DNA from 3 places in the Anoxybacillus sp. B2M1 genome. Region 3 is predicted to be linked to each of the others. Evidence: riboswitches for the same ligand, from Rfam matches in the RefSeq annotation. Region 3 holds a riboswitch; each other region holds the start of a gene.
The links. Region 3 has a riboswitch for thiamine pyrophosphate ahead of thiC (phosphomethylpyrimidine synthase ThiC). Riboswitches for the same ligand answer to the same signal wherever they lie in the genome.

Region 1 (7,462 bases), 210 kb from region 3:
TGAACCAATTGGGGATGCTCCTGGCATGATCGCATGGCATCCCATCTCTTGTAATCGTCTTGCCAGCACGACATCATCCGATGTATAAGGCAGTACAATAAACCCTTCCGCTAAGAGCATTTCCGCTGCTTTTAGCGTTTCTACCGGATCAGGAAGCAACGTTTTATCGCAGCCGATCACTTCCACTTTAATCATATCACATAGACCAGAAGCTTTGGCCAATCGGGCAATGCGTACAGCTTCCTCTGCCGTTTTCGCACCTGCTGTATTAGGAAGCAGCTTATATTGGGTTAAATCTAACTGTTCGAGAAAATTAGGCTGGTTGGGCTCAAAAATATTCATCCGCCGTACAGCGAATGTTAAAATTTCAGCTCCCGACACTTCAACTGCTTCTTTTTGGATTGAAAAATTCGGGTATTTTCCTGTCCCTAATAAAAGCCGTGATTGAAATTCATATGGTCCAATTTTTAACATCATCATCCGCCTCCTACAAAATGAACAATTTCAATGCGATCTCTATGACACAAAGATGTTTCAGCATAACTAGGCTTCTCGATAATATCCGCATTTACTTCAACGATGACAATCTTTTGATCTAATTGAAAATGAACAAGTAAATCAGCAACTGTTCGAACATGGTCAGGCACATGAACCATTTCTCCATTAATCAACAATTCCATATTTATTCACCTCTACACTGTGCTTATGGCATCGTGGTGTCTTGTCACAGCAAAAGGAGTGATATCAAGTTCTCCGCTTCCCTTCCCTTCGACAAGATCCGCGATGAGCACCCCTGTAAGCGGGCTTAATAAAATGCCATTCCGATAATGTCCAGAAGCAAGCCAAACATTTTGATAATGAGGGTGCTTTCCTATATAAGGCAAGCCATCTTTTGTTTGCGGTCTGATACCTGCCCATGATTTCTCCAGCTCGGCTCCGCCAATGCTTGGAACGAGCTCTTGGGCTTTTTCAAGCAAGTGAGTGACTCCTTGTACGGTTACTTTTTGATCAAAGGTATGCGGAGTGGAAGTCGCTCCAATTAATATTCTGCCGCCCCTCTTCGGAACAAGATAGCAGCCATTTTTAGCAAATAACGTTGCTTGAATAAGCGGCTTTTCTGTTTTAACAAGCAGACATTCTCCCTTAACAGGATAAATGGAAAGCGAAAGACCCGTCTTTTCGAGAAATAACGCAGACCAAGCCCCGCCAGCCACAACCACAGCGTCTGCTGCAATCACTCCTTGATTGGTGCGGAGTTCATATAAACCTCCCTGCTCTTTTATATCGATGACTTCCGTAAACTCATGCCACTGCGCTCCATATGCCATGGAAGCTTTAGCAAAAGCAAGCGAGAGATGCGGGGCGCTTACTTGTCCGTCTTCAGCGATGTACATAACTCCCTTAAGCGTTGGGTTCACATTCGGTTCAAGACTTGCCAGCTCCGAAGCGGACAGCCATTGAACAGGCTGTCCCATCTTCCTCCAAAACTCATAGTGTTCTTGAAGCGATTTTTGCTCTCCCTCTGTCACGGCTACTTTTAGCATGCCTTTTTGCACATAGCCAATATCGATGCCGGTCAGCTGCTTTAGCTCCTCTGCAACTTGTCCAAACATAGCACGGCTTTTCAAAGCCAATGAAATCAGCGGGCTATCGCTTGCAAATTCCGACTGCGCTCCAAGCATCCCTGCAGCCGCACTGGATGCTTGACTCGCGATTCGCTCCTTTTCCAGTACGACTGTGCGTACATTTCGTTTCGCTAACTGAAACGCGATCGAACCACCAATGACTCCGCCGCCAATAATCGCAACATCATAATGATTATGAGCCATCCTTACCCCTCTCCTTTATTTACATGCCGATCCTTTCGTATCAGGATCACATGCTTGCATAGCATAACGTCTTACCTGAGCCAACGGATCCTTCGCTAAAAACACACCGGACATCACGGCTACTCCGGCAGCACCTGCGCACCATACTTGTGAAACATGATCAGGTTGAATCCCGCCAATAGCGATGACAGGAATGCGAATGGTTGCAGCGATTTCCTGCAGCTCGCTGACTCCTCTTGCCGGTATCCCCGCTTTACATTCTGTCGGAAAAACATGTCCATATATACAATAATCGGCTCCATCCTGCTCCGCTTCGATCCCTTCTTCTAATGAATGAATGGAGCACCCAACAAGAAGCGACGGAAAATGAGCTTTGACCGCTTTTACTGATAAGCTATGATACGCCAGCTGTACTCCTTTTACCCCGCAGGCAACGGCTACATCGACCCGGTCATTTACAATGATCTTTTTGGCTGGCACACCGGCATAAAGTAGAGCCTCAATCCATTTCACCAGCTCTTTTGCTGTTTTGTTTTTTTCTCGTATATGAATCGCATCCACATGCGAATGAATGAGCGAAGAAATGGCAGCAAACTCTTCAAGCGACTGAGTTCCCGTTGAGATGACATGAAGCGCTTTCTTCATCAAAATCCCTCACTAACGCACATCTGTTACTGGAATATACGGCAAAACGATTCCTGTATAGCAAGCAAGGGCCGTTATGCCAATGATGATCAGCAAAAAGATAACATCATATTTGCTAAAGCCAATTTGATAATAAAACGTTCGATTGGTCTGATTAGAAAACCTCTTCGCCTCCATTGCCACCGCAATGCGCTGTGCTCGGCGAATGCTTTGCGATAAAAGCGGAATCGCGTATCGCTTTAGCTTGGTGTTGAGCCCGCGCTCCGCATCCGCTCCACGTACTTTTAAAGCATTACGCACGGTCTGAAATTCCTCCAACATAATCGGCAGCAAGCGAATTCCTGCCAAAAAGCTGTACGCATATTTGGGCTTCAGCTTTAACTGCTGCATCAGCGAATAAAACAAGTAAACAGGACGCGTGGTTAAGGAAAAAAGCAAGCCTAAAAGCGCAAACGATAAAGCGCGAAAACCAAGATGCATTCCCCTTAAAAAGCTTTCTTTCGTAACATGCACAAGTCCCCATTGAAACCAAGTCGTTGTTCCCTCCCCAAACATCGTCATGGAAGAGGCGGTCGAAACAAAAATCACGAAAAAAGGGACAAAGAAAAGCAACAAGTATTTAAGCGGATAACCAGTATAAAGAAAAAACAACAACAAAAAGCCAAACGAAAAATTCATTAATACATTTGGGTTATGCACGAATAACACAGCCACAAATAATGCCAGCATCACGAGCAATTTTAAGCTCGGATTCGTTCGGTGAAGCCATGTTTCACGATAGCTTATATTCCATCTCATGGCTCGCATCCTCCTTGCCTAATTCTTCATCAGCTGTCGTTTTCCTGATGATCGGTTCATCATGAACGAGCTTTCCTTCAGCAATGGTCCATCTTCTTGTGGCAAAATGCTGCACAATTTGTTCATCATGAGTGACCATCATAATCGTTGCTCCTTGCTCCCGGTATGATTCAAGCAATTCTAATAGTGCGAACGTATTTTTGGCATCTTGTCCAAAAGTCGGCTCGTCCAATAAAAACACTTTTTGGCCGCCAATGATGGAGGCCGCAACACTCAAGCGACGCTTCTGCCCCATAGACAGCTGATAGGGGTGCTGATCTCGTTGTTTTTCCAAGTGAAAGGTCGCCAACAGCTGTTCAACCTTTCTAGAAATTTCTTCTTCCGTGCGCTTTTCTAAGCGAAGAGAATAAGCCATCTCTTCCCAGACGGAATGAGTCACAAACTGAAACTCTGGGTTTTGGAAAACAAAAGCCATATGGCGAGCGATTTGTTTCGTTTTTTGCAGCTGTTTGCCATAGAGTTCATATGTGCCCTCGGTTGGAATCAACTTCATGAGCGCATGCAGCAGCGTGCTTTTGCCCGCTCCGTTTTTCCCCGTTATCGCAATCCACTCTCCTTCGCAGACACTTGCTTGGTCGATGTGAATTTTGGCTTCTTTTTTGCGATATCCTTTCATTTCTTTTAGATAAATGATTTCATGATCTGATGCAGAAGCTGGCTGTTCATTTCTCCTCTTTTTTCTATAATCCTCCCAAACTCCCGGATACCAAATTCCTTGTGAAGCAATCACAGATTTATAGGTTTGAAAGATCGAAGCCGCATCGCCGTCCGCGATCATGTCTCCGCTTTCATTAAATAAAATGATGCGGTCCACGAAATCCAGCACATGTTCAATTTTATGTTCGACGACAATCACCGTTTTATCATGAGCAATTTGTTTTACCGTCTTCCAAATTTCTGCGGTTCCCTCTTCATCAATCATCGCTGTCGGCTCATCAAGAAACAGTACATCAGGCTCAAGCGCAAGAACCGAAGCAAGCGCCAGACGTTGCTTCATTCCTCCCGATAGCTCATGAATATTTGTATGTGGCTGGATTGATAATCCAACCATTTGCAGCAATTCACAAATGCGATCATCCATTTGTTCACGGGGCACCCTGATATTTTCTAACGCAAAAGCAATTTCTTCATCCGCAAACGGCATACAAAATTGCGAATCAGGATCTTGAAACACATATCCCCAGTTATCAGGCACCTGAATATGTTTCGCCTTCATAGGAATGTCCACTGAATGCGGAATTAATCCGCAAAGCACTTGCAACAGCGTCGATTTGCCGCATCCAGATGGACCTAACAGCAATACTTTCTCCCCTCTTGAAAAAGAAACTGACAAGTCTTTAAACAGCAAGCCTTCTTTTCCGGGGAATTTGAGCCTCAGCTGGTCAACAAAAGCTACGAGTTCCATTTTCTTCACCCTTTAACGGTCTAGCTGATCATAATCTTCTTTTGATGCGGAACGAACCATTTGTGTCACTCCAGTGGCTTCAAGTGCTTTCACTAAAGAGGAAGCAAACACGCCGGAAATTAAAATCGCGCCAACAAACCGCGCAACAAAGAACAATGTTAAATTCCATGGAGCCAGCGCTTCAATGTATCCTTTATAATAGTCCATAATTAACGAACCAATGGTTGAGCCAATCGCCGCAAGCGACACAACAAACACATCAAATCGCTTATAGCGGAACGCAGCGAAAGCAAGCTCTGCAAACAATCCTTGTACGACACCGTAAATTAATACTTCAAGTCCCCACTCAGAGCCGGTCACAAATTCGCTTGATGAAGCAGCAATTTCCGCCAAAAGGGCAATACCAGGCTTGCGAATAATTAAAAAGGCAACAGTAGCGGCAATGAACCACATTCCATAAATGAGTTGATCAAGATGGAAGCCAAACGGCTTAACAAAATAGTAGAATGGTCCCCATAGCTTATACACAATTCCAAATACAATGGAAATGACAATTGTAATTAAAATATCAGCTAATTTCAATCCCTTGGTTGTCTGCATCCTTTACTTTCTCCTTTCTTTGAATTGGCCATGTTTCTAAACGGTACGCCATTTCCCAAAATGAATATTCGTATTGGCTGCTAATGATAAAATGCTGTTCCATTCGCTTGCGATCCGCTTCCGACACGTTTTCTGCTACCGTATCTAATCGCTGAATTTGTTCTTCCACTAACTGACGGAACCATTCCGATCCATAAGCGGCAATCCATTCTTGATAAATCGGCTCCTGCGGCGTACAATGCTTTAATCTCTCACCAATTTCGTAATAAAGCCAATAGCATGGTAAAATAGCAGCAATCACATCGCCTAAATGACCTTCATACGCTGCCCTGTACAAATGAGAAGTATAGGCGTAAGCCGTCGGTGCCGGAACGAACGAAGCTTTTTCCTCCTCCGTGATTCCAAGCTGCTTTGCAAACTTCTCATGCAAAGATAGTTCCGCTTGCTGAGTATTTTGCGCATGATGCGCCATCCGCGCTGTTGTTGCCAAATCAAACGCTCGTGCAGCTCCAAGCGCTTGTACTCTAGCAAAATGGCTTAAATAATAGGAATCTTGCAAAACATAATAACGAAAGCACGCCAGATCAAGCGCTCCCTCACCAAGCTCCTTGACGAATGGATGATGAAAGCTTGCCTCCCAAATAGCGTCTACCTTTTGACGCAATAACTGTGAAAATGACATGTCAATCCCTCCTTCATTTGGAAACATATCCATGCTTGAATCAATAAAAAACCACTTTCTTTCGCGAGCGCAAAGAAAGTGGTTTACAAACATTGATAAAGCCAGTACGCCACTTCCACTTCCCTACGCTGGCATAATCCAGATCAGGTTCTAAGGGTCTCAAAGGCACACTTTGATCTCAGCCTATCTAAAGGCCCCCCTAGTGGATGATTAGAAGCATGGATATAAAGTTATTTAAATTTATCATATCACTGTTCGTATGATTGTCAAGCCTCCCCTCCTATCATTGCTTCCTGATCGGCAATTCTGTATGATAGAGAAGGCAAATAACTTAATTTAATGGAGTGAAGAATGTGGCAAACGTTTTTTTGAAGCGAAAGCGCAAAAAGCGGCTGGAGCAAGGCCATCCTTGGATTTTTCAAAGTGAAGTAGACTACATTGAAGGTGATTTTGAACCAGGCGATTTTGTGAACGTCTATAACCATCAGCATTACTTTCTCGCAAAGGGGTATATTAATCCTCGCTCACAAATGATTGTGCGCGTCTTAACTCACCATGCAGACGAAGAATTGAACGAAACATTTTTCATGGAAAGGATTCGTCAAGCATGGGCATATCGGGAACGAATGATTCCAGGTGTCCGTTCTTGTCGCGCCATTTATGGTGAAGCCGATTTTTTGCCGGGGCTTATTGTCGATAAATACGAAGATGTACTTGTTGTGCAAATTCTTTCCCTTGGAATGGAAAAGCGAAAAGACTGGATTTTAAAAGGCTTGCTTGAAGTATTTCAACCAAAAGCGATTTATTTGCGCAATGATGTATATGTCCGCGAGCTGGAAGGGCTTGAGCAAGAAAAAGGATTTTGGTACGGCACATGCGATACAGAAGTGATCATTGAAGAAAACGGGGTAAAATACATCGTTGATATTGAAAACGGGCAAAAAACAGGGTTTTTCTTTGACCAACGGCAAAACCGCGCCGCCATTCGCCCGCTCATCGACACGGATACAACCGTTTTGGATTGTTTCACCCATACAGGCTCGTTTATGCTCAATGCTTGTTTATACGGAGCAAAGCATGTCACCGCTGTCGATATTTCCGATCACGCGATTGAGACAGCGAAACGAAACGCAGCACTAAACGGTTTTATGAACGTTGATTTCGTTGTCGCCAATGCGTTCGATTATTTGCGAGAGGCCGTGCACGAAGGAAAGCAGTGGGATGTCGTGATTGTTGATCCCCCGGCATTCGCCAAATCGGCTCACTCTGTTCCAAAGGCCTTGGGCGGATATAAGGACATTAACTTAAACGGTTTAAAATTAGTAAAGGATGGGGGATTTTTTGTTACAGCCAGCTGCTCCTACCATGTCCATGCTGATATGTTTCAAGCAATGGTGGAAGAAGCTGCGTTTGATGCAAAAAAAATTTTGCGCCAAGTCCATT
Region 2 (7,462 bases), 1.7 Mb from region 3:
CCGCAGAACTCTCGGCTGTGACCATGATCATGAAATTTTGGTTTCCGAATAGCCCTTCACTTTTATGGAGCGCATTATGCTTAGTGATTATGTTTTTACTTAACTATTTATCTGTAAAAGGATTTGGTGAAGCCGAATATTGGTTTTCCCTTATTAAAGTAGTAACGGTTATTATTTTTCTTATTGTCAGCTTTTTCATGATTGTAGGCATTATGGGTGGTGAAGCGGTTGGATTTAGAAACTTCACCATCGGCGACGCTCCGTTCCATGGTGGGTTCATGGCGACTCTCGGCATTTTTATGGCCGCGGGATTTTCTTTCCAAGGAACAGAGCTGCTTGGGGTTGCAGCCGGCGAAAGCGAGGATCCGAAACGAAACATTCCTCGCGCCATTCGTCAAGTATTTTGGCGTATTTTGCTATTTTATATACTGGCTATTTTAGCAATCGGACTGCTTATTCCGTATACAAATGAAAATCTAGCGAATAGCGACGTTACAGTCAGCCCATTTACTCTCGTCTTTGATAAAGCTGGCATTGCGTTGGCTGCATCCGTTATGAACGCCGTCATTTTAACAGCGGTTTTATCAGCCGGAAATTCCGGTATGTACGCGTCTACTCGAATGCTTTGGGATCTAGCAAAAGAAGGAAAAGCGCCAAAATTTCTGGCCAAGCTAAATCACCGCGGTGTTCCTGTTCATGCATTACTAGTCACAGCTTCACTAGGAACGCTTGCTTTTTTGGCTTCGTTCTTTGGCGATGGCACCGTTTATGTATGGTTATTAAATGCCTCTGGTATGTCGGGATTCATTGCGTGGCTAGGCATCGCGGTCAGTCACTACCGTTTCCGCAAAGCATATGCCGCGCAAGGGCGCGATCTCAATGATCTTCCTTATAAAGCCAAATGGTTTCCATTTGGACCATTGTTCGCTCTAGTGCTTTGCACGATTGTCATTTTGGGACAGAACTATGGAGCCTTTATGGGGAAGTCAATCGATTGGTACGGCATTCTCGTTTCCTACATTGGACTGCCATTGTTTTTAGCGGTTTGGCTTGGCTATAAAATCGTGAAAAAGACAAAGGTCGTTCCCCTCAAAGAATGTGAATTAGACTAAAAAACCGCTCGGCTATGCCAAGCGGTTTTTTCAGTCGTGCTTTTTCGTTTTCTGTTCTTCGTCATCCATGATGCCTTTTGTAGCATTTTTAAATTCGCGGAGCGTTTTTCCAGCTGCTTGTCCAAGCTCTGGCAGCTTTTTCGGGCCGAAAAGTAACAGGGCAAAAAATACGATCAAGGCAATCTCGCCAAATCCTATGTTCATATCATTCACTCCATGCGCTTCATTTTCGTCTTTTCCTTTTCCATTATATCATATCATCTTTGAATTACTACCACTTTCGCTTCGAAGTGGGAGATTCCTGCGAACATGGAAACATCCTTCGATTTTTCAGCTAGCAGACCTTCCCCGTTGTTCCAACGGGAAACGACAAGAAAGCTTGTACATTCGTCCGCTTCACACGTTCGACTGGGCTCGGTTTTCGTTGCTTCGAACCGTGCACAGACAAGGGAACGTTGAAGCTTTTACGTAACGGACGGTGTTCCTTGTCACAATCCTCTAGAACCACTTATAAGTATAGAATAGCATATAGATTCTTGTCCACTACTTTGGCTAATGCCAACCGACATTCCTCTCCCCCTTACTCATGAGACGATGCCCGTCATGTTCCTTGAGGCGATAGTCTTCTGTCGGGATATGGGGTAGCCCAATGATCGGCATCCTTATTCGTTCAGTGCCTCAGAAACCGCTCTTGCCAGCCATTCCGCACTTTTTTTAGGGGAAGGAGCTAAACTGATCGCGCTAATGACAGACACCCCGTCTGCTCCAGCGGCAATAACCTTCTTTGCGTTGTTCGCGGTAATTCCGCCAATGCCCACGATCGGTATCGACAGACCATGCTCACGCATAAGACGAAGAACGGCCGTTCCTTGTGCCTCTTTTGCATCTTCTTTTGTGCTGGTTGGAAAAATAGGACCGACTCCAAGATAGTCAGCGCCTTGCTCAATGGCGCGTTTCGCTTCTGCCAAATTATGAGCTGAAACGCCGAGAATTTTATTTCCTATTTTTTTTCGTACGACATCTGCCCGTTCATCGTCTTGTCCAATATGGACCCCATCAGCATCAAGCTCTAATGCTAGCTCCACATCATCATTCACAATAAACGGAATATGGTGCTTCCGGCAAAGCGCTTGCAACTCTTTGGCTAATGCATACTGCTCCTTTTTCGAAAGAGCCCCTTTGCCCTTTTCGCGAAATTGAAACATCGTAATTCCGCCTTCAATCGCTTCTGTCAGCACCTCTAACGGACTTCGTTCACAATTGTTGCTTCCCATAATAAAATAAACACGTAATTGCTCTTTCAGACTATTCATTGAAGTTTGCGCCATTTTCATCACCTACGACATCCATTTTTGCCGATACGCCCAATGGTTGGTTGGGCCATGTCCATTTCCGATCCCCAGTTCGTTTTCAATCGCGGCTTGAATAAATGCTTTCGCTGTTTCGATCGCTTCATGGACGCTGCGCCCTTTAGCAAGCTCCGCTGTTACTGCCGCGGCAAACGTGCAGCCTGTTCCATGCGTATGTCTCGTTTCAATTCGGGCACTCTTGAAATAGGAAAATTCACGGCCATCATATAGCAAATCAACCGCCTCATTTTCATCATCATCGTGGCCTCCTTTAATGACCACGTACGTGACTCCGATTTTGTGAAGCTGTTTTGCCGCTTCTTGACGATCCTCTAATGTGCGGATCTTCATCCCCGTCAATACTTCTGCCTCTGGAATGTTAGGAGTGGCTACCATCGCCAGCGGCAACAAATGTGTTTTTAACGCTGACACCGCTGCTTCCTGTAAAAGTGGTGCCCCGCCTTTAGCGATCATAACCGGGTCAACGACAAGCCGACGCCAGCCAAATTGCTTCACCTTTTTCGCTACGGCTTGGATGATATCTGCATTAAACAACATGCCCGTTTTGACGGCATCTGCTCCTAAGTCCGTACCAATGGATTCAATCTGCTGCTCAACGGCTTCTACAGAAAGCGGATACACTCCCTGCACGCCAAGCGTATTTTGCGCCGTTACCGCCGTTAATGCAGACATTCCAAAGACGCGTAACTCTTGAAATGTTTTTAAATCCGCCTGAATGCCGGCTCCACCTCCACTGTCTGACCCAGCAATCGTTAATGCTTTATAGACTTGATTCACCATGTCTCTCCCCTTCATTCAACTTTGGTAAAGGAGCCATATTGACTAATGGCCTCCGCGCCAACTTTGGCCAACTGATTTAAAAAGGCGATTTGAAAGCTTCCAGGCCCATGCTCTGCCGCTTCATCAGCAGCTAGTTGCGCCGCCACGCCATAGCTGACAAGCGCCGCTGTGGCCGCTGCTGCATAGTCCTTTTCAACAGCCGCAAACGCTCCGATTACAGACGTGACAAGGCAGCCTGTCCCAGTGACTTTTGTTAACAGCGAATGACCGTTATGAACCACATAAACCGTCGCTCCGTCTGTGACAACATCGTCCTTTCCGGTAATAGCGACTGTCGTTTTTAACTGCTGTGCTGCTTTTTTCGCTAACGCCACCACATCGCCGCTTCCTTCGGCGGCATCGACTCCTTTAATCTCCCACCGCTCGCCGATAACATTCGCGATTTCTGCTGCATTGCCGCGGATGACGGCAATATTTAATTGACGGACTATTTTTCGGGCGGTTTCCGTGCGATATGGCGTCGCTCCCGCTCCAACCGGATCGAAAATCACAGGAACTCCCTGTTCATTTGCCGCCTTGCCGGCAATCAGCATCGCTTCAATTTCCTGTTCATTTAGCGTGCCGATATTTAAAACAAGCGCTCCGGCAATTCGCGCCATATCCGCTACTTCTTGCTTGGCATAGGCCATCACTGGTGAAGCGCCAAGCGCAAGCAGACCATTTGCTGTAAAATTGGTTACAACTACATTTGTGATGTTATGCACAAGCGGATTAGCCTTGCGCACTTGATCCAACACTTCTGCCACATGTTGCAAATTCATCTTTTCCATCCTCTCCCTTATTCGTTTGTCCAGCTGGATTGGCAAATAAAAATGCACTTTGCGCGTAAGCAAAGTGCATCTATATCGCCTCTATCACTTTCCCTACGCTGGCATTACCCAACAGGTTCAAACGGTCAACGGCGGATGATAGCCGTACTCTCAGCCTGATTCCACAGACTCCCGTATCCTTTTCACTGTTTACAAGCACAGTCTACCCCTTCTCGCCCGAGAATGCAAGCAAAAAATTATGTGCTCCCTCCCGGCAATGATTCCGTTCTTCTTGGCTCTTCATGAAACGAGGAAGATCGCGGCAATGGCAAATTAAATAAATCTAAATCCACAATATAACGAGGGCGCCGTTTCGTTTCTTTATAAATCTTTCCGATGTATTCACCGATTAGCCCAAAAGCAATCAGCTGCAGTCCTCCAAGCAGCCAAATCGATGTAATCAACGATGTCCATCCCGTTTGTGTGTGACCGGTCCATTTTAAAAACAGGAAGTAAGCACCAAATAATAGGCTGACAAAAAAAGAAACAAACCCGATCATGGAAATAAAGCGAATAGGTGTCACACTAAATGACGTAATACCGTCAAGAGCAAAGGAAATCATTTTTTTTAGCGGATATTTTGTTTCACCGGCAAGTCGTTCCTTTCGATCATAATAAACAACAGTTGAACGAAATCCAAGCAATGGAACAATTCCTCGCAAAAATAAATTGGCTTCTTCAAATCGTTCCAGCTCTTCAACCGCACGCCTGCTCATCAAGCGGTAATCGGCATGATTATATATAAGGTGAACGCCCATCGCCTTCATCATCCTATAAAATCCCTGTGCTGTATGACGCTTGAAAAACGTATCTGTATCGCGGCGATTGCGAACTCCGTATACAATCTCATACCCTTCATGAAATTTTTGTACAAACTGGCGGATGATCGACACATCATCCTGTAGATCGGCGTCAATGGAAATGATACAATCTGAGCGAGTTTTTGCGGAAAACAAACCAGCTAATAATGCATTTTGATGGCCGGCATTATGGGCAAGCTTGACCCCTTTGACCTCCGGATAATGCAAACTCGCTTTGTAAATGATCGTCCATGTTGCATCTTGGCTTCCATCATCGACAAATAGTAAAGCACTATATTCGGAAATAAGCCGCTCCCTGACAAGCTGTTCGCGCAGTTCGCGCAGCTGACGAATCGTTTCCGGAAGCACTTCTTCTTCGTTATAGCAAGGTACAACAATCGTTAATACAGGTTCGCTCATGATGCTCTCCTCCCTATGATGCTAGTTTGTATAAATAAATCGTCCATGCGGATTCCTTGGAATGAAACACTTTTTCAAGCCGTAGCTGATTTTGGGCTGCGTTTTCGATCGGCAGCGCCGAAAAAATATAACGGCCGCCCATCTCGCGGAATACATCGGTATTCAGCTCTAAATGTTGAATTTTCTTCTTTGAATTCTTTTTAAACATATAGTGCTTGCCAAGCTCATCGACAAATAAATAGCAACGGCCGCCCCACTTATCGAAATACTTGCGCAGCGTCTGGTTTTTTGCTAGCTCAGGAGCAATGATTTGCCGAAATTGATGTTTATATTCGAGCGGATAAAAATTGTTGTACGTATCCAGCGTATAAAAGCCGTTATATTGAGCAATGGCCGGATGAATGCCGATACTGGCAACGCGATATGTATCAACAGGCCGCGCGATATAACGTTTAATTTCCGCGAATTGTTTTTCAGCGTAGAACTGACGAAACGACGGCTTATTTTGATACATAATTTCTTCGTTAAATATAGCTAAAATAAAAAGCTGCAGCGCAAGCGCCAGCCACACAACATTTTTCCATGCTTTAGCATGCTGCCATATGATTCGCAATGAAAGAGCAAACAATACGTAAATCACCATAGGTCGCAAGAAGTGATAGCGGGCAAAATTAAACTTATTAAGAAGATCAAACCGTTCTGTAAGTGGCAGCCACCCTCGATAAAACCAAAACGCATACCACATTGAAAGGGCAAAGTTAAGCACATGGAGAAATAAAAACAGCTTTTCTTGCCGCCATTGCTTCTTTTTTCCCACAAAATACAAGGCGAAAAGCGTGATTGGTAAAATCACGAGTCCGTGCACGGTCATGACATGCGTATGACCAAGAATATAATTTTTAAATGTCAAACGAACCGCACGCCAAAAAGAAAGATCAGCATGAAAATATTCATCGCGGCTTGTTGGCTCTTCGGAAAATAGAAGTGAATGAACAAGCCGATAATCAACGGCTAAATATAACACCGTCATATAGATGATGGCGGCCAAAAAGCGCAGATTCCATCTTTTATACCTCGATGCATCCACAAGCCACCAAATGCCCAGAGCACTGAGGAAAAAGAAGAAACCAAGTACAAGACCAGAGTATAGCGGCAATAGTGTAAGCACGAGATAATCCACCCACGACCGCCTGCCAGCGCGAATATTTAAAAACGCCCAAAGTGCCAGCGGCATACCAAGCGTGCTTAACATTCCGGACGGCCAAAATGGTGTTAATGCAAAAGCAAGTGCTACACCAATGCGAATCCATGCCCATTCTTTCTCCCTCATAACATGCGTTTTCAGCAATAAGTACATTCCGATAAAAGCAAATACCCTTGTAATCAGCTGGCTGAGTCCATAAGCATAAATCGATGGAAATAACGCATGGAGCCATACGATTCCGCTAAATTCTGTTCCAAAGGCATTTCGCGGCAGACCGTTAATGATTTGCGGAATGACCGCCCCCACCGGCCCAAACAGCTGACCGCTGTTGGCGAGCACCTTGTACCAAGCGATGTTGGAATCTAAATTATCATGTACTCGCATATGCGCATTCTCGCCTAAAATAAAATAAGGCGATACAAACAAAGCGATCACAAGGAATGAGAAGAGCAAAAGTCGCTTTTCTGTTATCGTCATTTCTTCTCCTCCTCTTGTCTGATCATGTTATTTTTATCTTTTAACAAAAAGAGGAAATTATACAGAAAAAAATTGCATGTATAGCAAAAACGTGCGGCTCGATCGTCTCTATACTATGGACACAACTCTATGAGCCGCCTTTGTTCTCAAGAAGCACCATGCATATCAAGTGTGGTCTAAGTCGATACAACCCCTTTCATCGTTGCGTCCTGCCTCTCTTTTGCTGAACCCCTAACATTTCGGCGCTTGATGCCCCCATAAAAAAACGGCGCCATTCCCTCTTATTTGGAATGGCGCTTTCGCAAACGTTATTCTACATTTAATTCGAGCTCTTCCATCCGTTTTTCTGCATAGTTTTGATCCTTTTGCGCATGATAATGCTCCGCTTTTTCAACGATGGCCACCGTATTGTATTCCGGAATGTGCGCGT
Region 3 (7,462 bases):
TTTAAAAAAAGGAAATGAACTCCGCACTGCTTTTAGCGGCGTCTGTCCATTTCCATTTCGTTCGCCAAAAGTAGAAGAGATGTTAAATGCCCGCCATCTTCCGATCGACGCACGAATCGACTATGCGTTACAGCAATTGCCCGAACCGATTTTGGATGATATCGAAGGTTCAGCGGAATATCGTTTATTTGTGTTAAAAAATACGCTTTGGGACATTCTTACTGAACTGGAGGAGGCCGAAAGATGAGTTCATCATCCAAATGTGAAATACCGCTTACTGTCAATGGAGAGAAATACTCCGTGATAGCCAGACAAGCGGATACACTTCTTTTTGTTCTTCGCAATCACCTTGGTTTGACAGGCGCCAAGCCGGGTTGTTTAAACGGCGATTGCGGTGCATGCACCGTATTGATGGATAAAACGCCGATTAAATCGTGTATGATACTAGCCATTGAAGCCATTGGAAAATCCGTTACAACCATTGAGGGATTGCGCGATGCCCCCATCCAACGAGCATTTGTCGAGCATTTCGCCTTTCAATGCGGATATTGCACGCCCGGGTTTATTATGAACGCCCATGCTCTTGTGGAAAGCACGCCGAACGCCTCGGAACCAATCATTGAAAAGTGGCTTGAATCCAATGTTTGTCGTTGCACCAGCTACTTTGAAATTGAGCAGGCGGTCAAATCTGTGCTTGCAGAAAAGCAAGCAAGCAAAGACTGATTACTTTTTAGCCTTTCCCGCCATACTGGCCGGGGAAGGCTTTTCTGTGAATGAACCAGATGCTCTTTCTTATTTGTTTCATACGCACCGCGTGATCCGTCAGCAAGACAAATCCATGTTCCTATTGAGTTTATCATTGATAAAGTCTCGAACCGGTTTCAACAAACTCCTTCGCTTTTTGCTTCATCCCGTCCTCTTTTATGCTTTTTTGTAAATCATGGGAAATTTTCATCGAACAAAATTTGGGGCCGCACATGGAACAAAAATGAGCCACCTTCGCCCCTTCCGCCGGGAGTGTCTCATCGTGATATTCCCTAGCCCGTTCCGGGTCCAGCGAGAGATGGAATTGGTCGTTCCAACGAAACTCAAAGCGCGCTTTCGACAGCGCATCATCCCGCATTTGCGCCCCTGGATGCCCTTTCGCTAAGTCAGCAGCATGCGCGGCAATTTTATAAGCAATCACTCCCTGGCGCACATCCTCCTTATTCGGCAATCCTAAATGCTCTTTCGGCGTCACATAACAAAGCATCGCGGTTCCATACCAGCCGATCATTGCCGCACCGATCGCTGATGTAATATGGTCATATCCCGGGGCGATATCCGTCGTCAGCGGACCAAGCGTATAAAATGGCGCACCATGGCAAATCTCCATCTGCCTGTCGACATTTTCTTTGATTTTATCCATCGGCACATGCCCAGGACCTTCAATCATCACTTGGACATCATGCTTCCATGCTATTTGAGTGAGCTCGCCAAGCGTCTCTAATTCTGCAAATTGCGCTTCATCATTGGCATCGGCAATCGATCCAGGCCGCAAACCGTCTCCCAACGATATGGCGATATCATAGGACTTTAAAATTTCGCAAATTTCCTCAAAATGAGTGTATAAGAAATTTTCCTGATGATGGGCCAAACACCATTGCGCCATAATCGAGCCACCGCGCGACACAATTCCTGTTGTTCTTCCAATGGTCAACGGTATATAACGAAGCAATACCCCAGCGTGAATCGTAAAATAGTCAACGCCTTGTTCAGCCTGCTCAAGCAGTGTATCGCGATAAACTTCCCACGATAAATCTTCAACTATTCCATTCACCTTTTCCAACGCTTGATAGATCGGAACCGTCCCAACTGGAACAGGGGAATTACGAATAATAAACTCTCTCGTCGTATGAATCTGCTTTCCTGTTGATAAATCCATGATCGTATCTGCTCCCCAGCGGACAGCCCAGAGCATTTTCTCCACTTCCTCGTCAATCGATGAAGTGACGGCTGAATTGCCGATATTAGCGTTAATTTTGACATGAAAACGTCTTCCAATAATCATTGGTTCACTTTCCGGATGGTTGATATTGGCTGGGATAATCGCCCGCCCGGCCGCGATCTCTTGACGAACCAGCTCCGGATCCATCTGCTCTCGAATAGCGACAAATTCCATCTCCGGAGTAATGATCCCGCGTTTCGCATAATGCATTTGTGTGACTGCCTTGCCATTTTTGGCACGTAGCGGCGTCCGCTTAAAGGGAAGATAGACGTTCGATTCCTTTCCTTTTGAGAGACCGTTGTCCTCTGGACACACTGGCCGTCCTTCGTATTCCTCGACATCGTCTCTTTCTAAAATCCAACGCTTGCGCAGTTCAGGAAGCCCGCGGTAAATGTCCGCTTGAAATTCCGTGTCGGTATACGGTCCGCTCGTGTCATATACACAGATCGGATCGTTTTTAGACTCTCCGGCTTCCGTCTTGGTTGGGCTTAGCGTAATTTCACGCATAGGAACGCGAATATCAGGACGCGATCCTTCTACATACACTTTTTTACTCGCTGGAAACGGCATAGAAGATAAAACGTTTTGCATGCAACCCTTCCTCCTTTTTGTTTCATTCGATCTAAGGGCTACACCAAAACGTACGAAAAAAGACGGTGGGGAAAAAAGCAAAAATCGGGTTCTCCAAAAAGAGAACCCGATGGAATCAACAAATAGCGCAAAGTATATGCAACAATCCATACTCCCACTATCTACTTCCCTACGCTGGCATAACCCAGATCAGGTTCAAAGGGTCAAAGAACTTTCGCGCGTCCTTCTCTCAGTCCAAGCTATTGGACTCCCCTAGTAGATCCATTATTTACTTTCAGGGAAAGTTTAGCATATTTATTCATTTATGTAAACATTTTTCTTATGTTTTCCTATACCCGAAATTTCCCTAATAGATTCTGCATTTCTCCAGCCATTTCATTCAGCGCAGAAGCAGAAGAAGCGATTTCTTCCATAGAAGCCATTTGTTCTTGGGTTGCTGCTGAAATATGGCTAGAGCCCGCTGACGATTGTTCCACGATTTCTGCCATATGTTCAATGGCTGAAGCAACGCTCTGGGCGCTTTGCGTCATTTGGCGAATCACGACTGAAACTCCTTCAATTTGTTCATTGACCCCGTTAATAGATTGCCGGATTTGTTCAAAAGAAAGTCCGGCTGTTTGAACGACATGAAGCCCTTGAGAAACCTCATCGGCAACAACATCCATTGACCCAATGGCTTTATCGGTTTCTTGTTGAATGTCATCAATTAATTTTGTAATTTGCTGGGCGGATTGTGCCGATTGCTCTGCCAGCTTTCTCACTTCATCAGCGACAACGGCAAATCCCTTCCCTTGCTCTCCCGCCCGCGCTGCCTCGATTGCCGCATTTAATGCGAGCAAGTTGGTTTGTGAAGAAATCCCTGTGATGACTTGCGTGATTTGGCCGATTTCAGTAGAACGTTCTCCTAATCCTTTAATGATTTGACCGAGCAATTGGACATGCTCATGAATAAAACGCATTTGCTCTTCCATTTTTTCAATCGATTGTTTTCCTGCTGCCGCTTTCGTCAGCATTTCGCCTGCATTTGTGGTCACCTGTTCTGTATTCGCAGCGACTTGCAGTAAGGAACTGGAAATTTCATTCGTGGAATAAGACGTTTCTTTTGTCATCTTGGCTTGTTGGTCTGAGTGAGATACGATGTTTTCCATGGTTGTTGCAATTTGTTCCGTCGCTTTTGTTGTTTGCTCCGTATTATGGGAAAGTTGCTCGGCAAATAGCGTCATCTCATCTGAATGGCGCTTCATATGCGCCATGACCTCACCCCATGTTTTGGCCATTTCGTTCATGCAAAGAGCAATCGGCCTCAGTTCTTTGACACTCTCCACAGGAACTCGCACAGATAAATCGCCTTCCGTCATTTTTTCTAAATAGTCATTAATGATCGCAATCGGTGCAACAAAACGACGATAATTTAAAGTAGCTGACAAAATACCTAGAACAATGCCAAATAATGCCGTCCCTGCTATAGTCCATCCAAAAGCGGAACCACTGATCCCGTTTCCTAAGCATACCGCTAGAGCAATTAATACCACTCCAGGAATGACAACCATCAAAGTGCGAATAATATAGCTTGATAGTGACACCTTTGTTCCCTCCGAATTTTCAGTCAATTCATAAATATTATATCATTCTTTTTCTACAAAACGGAAGATAATTTTTATTATAGTATACTTTTAAAAACCGACATATTAAGACATATAAATTATATATTCGCTCTTATTATTTTATAAATATAACGAACAACGACTATTTGATTCTTCACCTATTCTATTTCGTCTCATGAAGCATTGGGCATTTCTCTAGGACTATCGCATGCTGAATATTTTCCTCGTAGCGGATCTGCTTGCTCCATGCGATGGAAATCGGCAAGAGCCTGCTTTTCAGTGCGCAAAAATGGAGGCAGCCCTCCCCTAGCTATCTATTTCTCCCTCTTGGCAAAATCCCAGCGATTGATTGCTTCTGTTATCAACTCTGATTTCGCATTCCACTTCAGCGCTGACGGCACAAGCGAGGGAGGAAGCGACGTTTTCCAGCGCTGTCATTTTCCTTGAATCACACGAAACAAAAGTGGTAAAATCACGAAAAAAAGGAGCCAATATTATCCCATGAAACAGGGGAAAACGCCCCCCCCTCCTTTTCCATGGGCGGGAATACCTACCCCCTCCTTCTCGGCAAAGTGTAGGTGGGAAGCGTTTAAAAAAGGAAAGGGGATTAACGATGATCGGATTCATTGGTCTAGGACTTATGGGAAGCCGTATGGCAAGAAATTTACTTGAAAGCGGGCATGAGCTTATCGTCCATAACCGCACAAAAGAAAAAGCCGCTCCGCTGTTAGAAGCAGGAGCAAAGTGGGCCAATTCGCCGAAAGAAGCCGCTGAACAAGCCGATGTACTCTTTACGATGCTTGCCCATCCAAAAGCGGTTGAAGCCGCTGCTTTTGGGGAAAACGGCTTTTTGCATCATTTATCGCCAGAAAAGCTGTGGGTGGACTGCAGCACGGTGGATCCGTCCTTTACGCGCCAAATGGCAGAAGAGGCCAGAAAGCAAGGCATTCGCTTTTTAGATGCTCCTGTCTCCGGCTCGGTGATTCCGGCCGAAAAAGGAGAGTTAGTCTTTTTTGTAGGCGGGGATCAGAAAGATCTTAAGAAAGTGGAATCGATGTTGAATGTCATGGGGAAAGCGATCCATTATCAAGGAGAAAATGGAAAAGGAACAGCCATGAAGCTTGTCGTGAATCTAATGCTCGCTCATTCAATGGCAGCTTTCGCGGAGGCGGTCACACTTGGCGAAGCGTTTGGATTAGAGACAGAAACGGTTGTCAACACGCTTCTGAACGGTCCGACCGCTGCCCCCTTTTTAAACGGGAAACGCGAAAAAATTCTTCAGCGCCAGTTCGCAACAGAATTCCCGCTTGCATATATGCAAAAGGATTTACAGCTGATCGCCCAAGCCGCTTATGAGCATCACATTTCTTTGCCGCTTACGAATGTCGCCAAAGAAATCTATGGCCTCGCCAGCCAGAATGGATGGGCTCAGGAAGATTTTTCGGCGATTTATTCGTTTTTATCAACCAAAAAAAATAACTGCCTGTCTCCATAAACAGCGCAGCGACAGGCAGCGGATATTCCTTTATTCATCGTTTATGATTCATACGGGCGGCTTTGATAAAAGAAATTCGGCACAACGACCGTATTGTCATAGTTTTTATGAAAAATGTGCGTTGTCGCTGGTGAAACAGGAGGAATCAGCCACGTCCAATCCCCTGTGACATGGCGGCACGCTTCCTGTTCTTTCTGCTCAAACAATTTAAATTGCTGGGCGGCTGTATGGTGGTCGACCATACTGACACCCGCTTTTTTATAAGAATAAAGCACAGCCATGTTTAATTCAATTAATGCTTTATCCTTCCAAAGTGTTGCATTTGTACTCATATCAAGCCCCATGCAAGAAGCGATCTTTGGAAGCATATTGTAACGGTAATCGTCAGCCAAATTGCGCGCCCCGATTTCCGTTTCCATATACCATCCGTTAAATGGCGCAGCCATGTAGCGAATGCCGCCAATTTCCAGACACATATCAGAAATAATTGGCACTGCATACCATTTTAACTGCAGATCCCGAAACCATGAAAAACTCGGATGTTCCAGCGGCACTTCTAACACAAGCTCTTTTGGAATTTCGAACCATTTCGGCTGTTTTCCTGAAACTTGAATAACAAGCGGCAATATATCAAAATGGGTGCGTTCCCCTTCCCAACCGAGCTGTTGGCACGCCTTTGTCAACGTAAGTGAGGCAGAATCGCCAATGATTCCGTCCTTTGTCTCATAGCCAGCATAACGGATTAATTGATGGTTCCAAATACGAACGGCCCCATCCGGTTTAAAGACGGTAATCGTCGGCCGGATCTTTCCATTGTTTGTCGCAAACTCAATATGCTGCAATAAATGGGCAGCCACATCCTCTTCTGTTTCGGCATGCCTAGCATCGATGACCTGCAGCGTCTGCCAAAACAAGCGACCGATGCAGCGATTGCTGTTGCGCCACGCCATTTTGGCTCCATGCTCCAGCTCTTCATACGTATGGCTATAAGTGCCCGTTTGCCCCATTTCATCGCGGATTTGCTGCAAACGCTGTCTGATTGTTTCTTCGCTTTTTCCCAATTCCTGATAGCACAACCGAATAAACTGCACTGCTTCATTCCATAACTGTTCTTGATTGCGCAACATACGTCCCTCAATTTCCTTGTGTTTTTTCATCTGTTCGTCCAAAGTCATTGTATCAAAAAATAGGGCCCATGTCCGGAGCCCTATTTCACTTTTCACATTTTCTCCATATTCACCTGAACCGATGATTGCAGCTTAGCTGTGCGGTGTTTAGCGACAAGATGATAGTAAATATAGCATGCCACCATAAATGGAATCCCGCAATAAAGCGCCAACCGCTGATCCGGAATAAAAGCAAGGCTAATAATCACGACTACATTTAACGAAAACGCCAAAAGAGGAACAATCGGATAAAGCGGTGTCCGATATTTTAAATCAGCCACATTGCCTCCCTGCTTTAAAAATGCTCTTCTTGCTAAATAGTTTGATAGAGCGATAGAGGCCCATACGGTAACAGCGCCAAATCCGGCAATTGAAAGCAACCATACATAAACGGTATCCTCAGCAAAAATACCGCATAGCAAAGATAGGCAACCAATTAACATACTTGCGATCAGCGCATTAATCGGGACGCCATTTTTGGAGAGCTTACTGAAAATCGGACTTACCATTCCTTGGCGAGACATGGACCAAAGCACACGCGAAGTAGCATAAAGGCCCGAGTTCGCTACAGATAAAACAGCCGTAATAATGACAAAATTGACAATATCCGCAGCATACG

Region 1: it holds a riboswitch for thiamine pyrophosphate, as region 3 does, so the genes downstream of both, tenA (thiaminase II) here and thiC (phosphomethylpyrimidine synthase ThiC) in region 3, are expected to answer to the same signal.
Region 2: it holds a riboswitch for thiamine pyrophosphate, as region 3 does, so the genes downstream of both, thiM (hydroxyethylthiazole kinase) here and thiC (phosphomethylpyrimidine synthase ThiC) in region 3, are expected to answer to the same signal.

Annotation. Positions count from the first base shown of each region.
Region 1 is NZ_CP015435.1:1,951,842-1,959,303, forward strand. It holds gene GFC28_RS09390 (thiazole synthase) at 1-474, opposite strand, end outside; gene thiS (sulfur carrier protein ThiS) at 477-680, opposite strand; gene thiO (glycine oxidase ThiO) at 693-1,829, opposite strand; gene tenI (thiazole tautomerase TenI) at 1,845-2,474, opposite strand; gene GFC28_RS09410 (energy-coupling factor transporter transmembrane component T family protein) at 2,487-3,272, opposite strand; gene GFC28_RS09415 (ABC transporter ATP-binding protein) at 3,247-4,737, opposite strand; gene GFC28_RS09420 (ECF transporter S component) at 4,750-5,337, opposite strand; gene tenA (thiaminase II) at 5,306-6,019, opposite strand; TPP riboswitch at 6,123-6,230, opposite strand; gene GFC28_RS09430 (class I SAM-dependent rRNA methyltransferase) at 6,373-7,462, shown strand, end outside.
Region 2 is NZ_CP015435.1:475,410-482,871, reverse strand. It holds gene GFC28_RS02395 (amino acid permease) at 1-1,112, shown strand, start outside; gene GFC28_RS02390 (twin-arginine translocase TatA/TatE family subunit) at 1,143-1,316, opposite strand; gene thiE (thiamine phosphate synthase) at 1,775-2,440, opposite strand; gene thiD (bifunctional hydroxymethylpyrimidine kinase/phosphomethylpyrimidine kinase) at 2,450-3,262, opposite strand; gene thiM (hydroxyethylthiazole kinase) at 3,274-4,083, opposite strand; TPP riboswitch at 4,166-4,277, opposite strand; gene GFC28_RS02370 (glycosyltransferase family 2 protein) at 4,329-5,351, opposite strand; gene GFC28_RS02365 (DUF6044 family protein) at 5,365-7,032, opposite strand; gene GFC28_RS02360 (FdhF/YdeP family oxidoreductase) at 7,341-7,462, opposite strand, start outside.
Region 3 is NZ_CP015435.1:2,164,332-2,171,793, forward strand. It holds gene GFC28_RS10515 (FAD binding domain-containing protein) at 1-247, shown strand, start outside; gene GFC28_RS10520 ((2Fe-2S)-binding protein) at 244-723, shown strand; gene thiC (phosphomethylpyrimidine synthase ThiC) at 857-2,578, opposite strand; TPP riboswitch at 2,728-2,842, opposite strand; gene GFC28_RS10530 (methyl-accepting chemotaxis protein) at 2,908-4,161, opposite strand; gene GFC28_RS10535 (NAD(P)-dependent oxidoreductase) at 4,796-5,677, shown strand; gene GFC28_RS10540 (nitric oxide synthase oxygenase) at 5,719-6,834, opposite strand; partial or broken gene GFC28_RS10545 (amino acid permease) at 6,977-7,462, opposite strand, start outside.